DNA from 2 places in the Streptomyces sp. R33 genome. Region 2 is predicted to be linked to the other one. Evidence: riboswitches for the same ligand, from Rfam matches in the RefSeq annotation. Region 2 holds a riboswitch; the other holds the start of a gene.
The links. Region 2 has a riboswitch for S-adenosylmethionine ahead of thrC (threonine synthase). Riboswitches for the same ligand answer to the same signal wherever they lie in the genome.
Positions count from the first base shown of each region.

Region 1: linked by a shared signal. The riboswitch ahead of AB5J51_RS28250 (aminotransferase class V-fold PLP-dependent enzyme) and the one ahead of thrC (threonine synthase) in region 2 are both predicted to bind S-adenosylmethionine.

Region 1 covers NZ_CP165727.1:6,138,819-6,141,015, reverse strand. Annotated here, with positions in the region: gene AB5J51_RS28250 (aminotransferase class V-fold PLP-dependent enzyme) at 1-954, opposite strand, end outside; SAM riboswitch class IV at 1,172-1,288, opposite strand; gene trpD (anthranilate phosphoribosyltransferase) at 1,385-2,197, opposite strand, start outside.
Region 2 covers NZ_CP165727.1:4,884,188-4,886,384, forward strand. Annotated here, with positions in the region: gene AB5J51_RS22450 (glucosyl-3-phosphoglycerate synthase) at 1-536, opposite strand, end outside; SAM riboswitch class I at 734-883, shown strand; gene thrC (threonine synthase) at 901-2,175, shown strand.

The sequences.
Region 1 (2,197 bases), 1.3 Mb from region 2:
GAGGCCGTCGAAGCCCGCCTCGGTCAGGGCCTTGCAGGCGGAGGCGATCGAGTACACGCCGATCACGTTCGGGGAGCCGGCCTCGTGGCGCGCGGCCGTGGTGTGCCACTCGACGTCGACGCCGCCGTCCGCGCGGCGGGCGACCTTCCGGGAGGCGCCGCCTCCGGCCAGGTACGGCTCCGCCTGCTGCAGCCAGTCCGCGCGGCCGGCCAGTACGCCCGAGCCGAACGGCGCGTACAGCTTGTGCCCGGAGAAGGCCACCCAGTCCACGTCCAACTCCTGCACGGAGACGGGGTGGTGCGGGGCCAGCTGGGCGGCGTCCAGGACGATCCGCGCGCCGTGGGCGTGCGCCGCGGCGGCGAGTTCCTTCACCGGCCACAGCTCACCGGTGACGTTGGAGGCGCCGGTGACGCAGACCAGCGCCGGACCGTAGGGGTCACGTTCGGCCAGCGCCCGCTCGAGGGTCTCGACGGCCTGGGCCGGGGTCCGGGGGGCGTTGAGGTACGTGACCTGCGCGTCGCCCCACGGCAGCAGCGAGGCGTGGTGCTCGGTCTCGAACACGAAGACCTGGCAGCCGGCCGGGAGTACGGCGGCCAGCAGGTTCAGCGAGTCGGTGGTGGACCGGGTGAAGACGACCTGGTCCGCGGGGCGGCAGTCGAGGAACTCGGCGACCGTGGCGCGGCTCTGCTCGAAGAGGTCGGTGGAGAGCTGGGAGAGGTAGCCGGCACCGCGGTGCACGCTGCCGTAGTAGGGGGCGTACGCGGCGACGTCGTCCCAGACCCGCTGCAGGGCGGGGGCGCTGGCCGCGTAGTCGAGGGCTGCGTAGGTGACCTCGCCGCCGGTGACGAGCGGGACGGTGACGTCGCGGCCGAGGACCGGCAGCGGCTCGGCACAGGCGGGGGCGGCAGGAGCGGCAACGGCGGCGGTGGCGACGGCGTTCGGGTACGTGGACATGGCGGTATCTCCCGGCGGGACAGGCTGAATGGCTTCGGACGGCCCGTACGCGGGTGCACGGATGCGCGGTCGCGCATGCGGCTGTGGGTACGGGAGTTGCCTCGACGCACGGACGGCTGGGTGCCGTGCGGAGGGTGAAGAAGGGGCGGAGTCGCCCTATCGCATTCGCTTGCTCACGGAAAAACTCCTCGAGAGACCAGGACCCCTGGTGTCGAGGGATCCGCGCTTGCCGTGGGCCTTTCTGCCTACGGCCTGGTCATCACCCGGGGCACCCCGCCACGGAAGGAGGGTTGCCGGACAGCAAGCCGGGGCCTAAACGCTGTCACTCGTGACCTGGTCAGCATCCTGCCACAAGATCCCTCACGCGCAAGACCCCGGTCCGCATCGTGGACCGGGGTCATCGCTTTCACGCCTTTCCGGCGCGGCCTGGCTAGGCGTTGCTCGCCTGCACCCAGCGGTCAAGGGCGGCCCGCGCCGCGCCCGAGTCGATCGACTCGGCCGCGCGGGTGATGCCGGCCGCGATCTGCTCCTCCAGGCTGCCGGTGCCCGGGTCCAGCGCCACCAGGGCGGCGGCCGAGTTCAGCAGGACGGCGTCGCGGACCGGGCCGGTCTCGCCGGCCAGCAGGCGGCGGGCCACGTCCGCGTTGTACGAGGGGTCCCCGCCGGCCAGGGCGGAGACGTCGACCAGGGAAATGCCCACGTCACGCGGGTCGAGGGTCTGCTCGGTGACCTTGCCGTCGCGGACCCACCAGATCCGCGAGGTCGACGCCGTGGTCAGTTCGTCCAGGCCGTCGTCGCCGCGGAACACCAGAGCCGAGGAGCCGCGCTCCGCCAGTACGCCCGCCACGATGGGGGCCACCCGGGCGTCCGCGACGCCCGTGGCCTGCGCCCGTACCCGCGCCGGGTTGGTCAGCGGGCCGAGGAAGTTGAAGGTGGTCCGGATGCCCAGCTCCCGTCGGGCCCCGGCGACGTGCCGCAGCGCCGGGTGGAACTTGACCGCGAAGCAGAAGGTGATCCCGGCCTCCTCCGCGACCTCGACGACCCGCGCCGGGGTGAGGTCCAGGTTGACGCCGAGCTTCTCCAGCACGTCCGAGGAACCGCTCGCGCTCGACGCGGCCCGGTTGCCGTGCTTGACGACCTTGGCGCCCGTACCGGCCACCACGATCGACGACATCGTCGAGATGTTCACCGTCTTGGCCCCGTCGCCGCCGGTGCCGACGATGTCCACCGTCCGGCCCGGCAC
Region 2 (2,197 bases):
GCGACGAGCTCGGTGACCCGGCCCCCCTGGCCGGGGGAGTCCCCCAGCGGGCGGTCGTACATCGCCTTGACGAACTGCACGTCCGGCTCGGTCAGCAGCGGGCCGACGATCCCGGACACGAAGGCGGAGGAGAAGTCCCGCAGGTCGGCGTCCACGAAGCAGACGATGTCGCCGGTGGTCACCAGCAGCGAGCGCCACAGCACCTCGCCCTTGCCGTGCACGGCCGGGATCCGCGGCAGGATGTCGTCGCGGTGCACCACGCGGGCGCCGGCTTTCCCGGCCACCTCGGCGGTCCGGTCGGTGGAACCGGAGTCGACGACGACCAGTTCGTCGACCAGCGGCACCGGCAGCCCGTCGATCAGATCGCGGCGGATCACCTCGACGATGGCACCGACCGTCTCCTCCTCGTCGAGCGCGGGCAGGACGACGCTGACCGTGGTGCCTGCCGCCCGCTTGGCGGAAAGCAGCTGGTCGAGCGGTCGGTCGGCCGCGGACCAGGAGCGGTCCGCAAACCAGCGCTCCACCTCTTCCAGCACGTTCGGCACTCCCTGTTTCCTCGTTCGCCCTCGGCGGGTTTCAGCCGAAAAGTGATCCATCTCGCGGTTCGGACGGCTGTCTCAACCACCCGGACCTTCCGTTACAGTCTTGAACAACGCGAAGGACCACCGCATGCCGGGGGTCCCCGCGTACAAACGCCCGGACGCGCCATGGAGCGCGCGGACCGGTGCCATACCGCTCATCCAGAGGGGCAGAGGGACACGGCCCGTTGAAGCCCCGGCAACCCTCCAGTCGGTTCTCGCGCTTGCTTGCAGCAGCGAGGTCCCCGGCTAGGGAAGGTGCCAATTCCGTCTCATGGCGAAGTGCGCCATGGGGAAGATGAGGAGAAAGGGCCTCGCCATCATGGCTGCACAGACTGTTGCCACCTCTGTCGATCTCGGACCTGCCACCGGCCTCTCGTGTCGTGAGTGCGGTACCCGCTTCGAGCTCGGACCCATCTTCGCCTGCGTCGAGTGCTTCGGACCTCTGGAAGTCGCCTACGACCTTCCCACCGGGGACCCGGACACCCTGCGCGCCGCGATCGAGGCCGGCCCGAACAACATCTGGCGCTACGCCCCGCTGCTGCCCGTCCCCGCGGACGTGGCCTCCAAGCCCAGCCTGAACCCCGGCTTCACCAAGCTCGTGGACGCGGCCAACCTGGCCAAGGAGCTCGGCGTCACCGGCAAGCTGTACGTCAAGGACGACTCCGGCAACCCGACGCACTCCTTCAAGGACCGCGTCGTCGCCATCGCCGTCGAGGCCGCCCGCGCCTTCGGCTTCACCACCCTGTCCTGCTCCTCCACCGGCAACCTGGCCGGCGCCGTCGGCGCCGCGGCCGCCCGGGCCGGCTTCCGCTCCTGCGTGTTCATCCCGCACGACCTGGAGCAGGGCAAGGTCGTCATGGCCGGTGTGTACGGCGGCGACCTGGTCGGCATCGAGGGCAACTACGACGACGTCAACCGCTTCTGCTCCGAGCTCATCGGCGACCCGCTGGGCGAGGGCTGGGGCTTCGTCAACGTCAACCTGCGCCCCTACTACGGCGAGGGCTCCAAGACGCTCGCGTACGAGATCTGCGAGCAGCTCGGCTGGCAGCTGCCCGACCAGATCGTGATCCCGATCGCGTCCGGCTCGCAGCTGACGAAGATCGACAAGGGTCTGCAGGAGCTGATCAAGCTCGGCCTGGTCGAGGACAAGCCGTACAAGATCTTCGGCGCCCAGGCCGAGGGCTGCTCCCCGGTCTCGACCGCGTTCAAGGCCGGCCACGACGTGGTCCGCCCGCAGAAGCCGAACACCATCGCCAAGTCGCTGGCCATCGGCAACCCGGCCGACGGCCCGTACGTCCTGGACATCGCGCGCCGCACCGGCGGCTACGTCGAGGACGTGACCGACGAACAGGTCGTCGAGGCGATCAAGATCCTCGCGCAGACCGAGGGCATCTTCGCCGAGACCGCGGGCGGCGTGACCGTCGGCGTGACCAAGAAGCTCATCGAGAACGGGCAGCTCGACCCCGCGCTGACCACGGTGGTCCTGAACACCGGCGACGGCCTCAAGACCCTGGAGGCGGTGGCCGCGGACAGCGGGCAGACCGCCACCATCCGCCCGAGCCTGGACGCGTTCCGCGCCGCCGGCCTGGCCTGACCCCCACCCCCTGCTCCCGGAA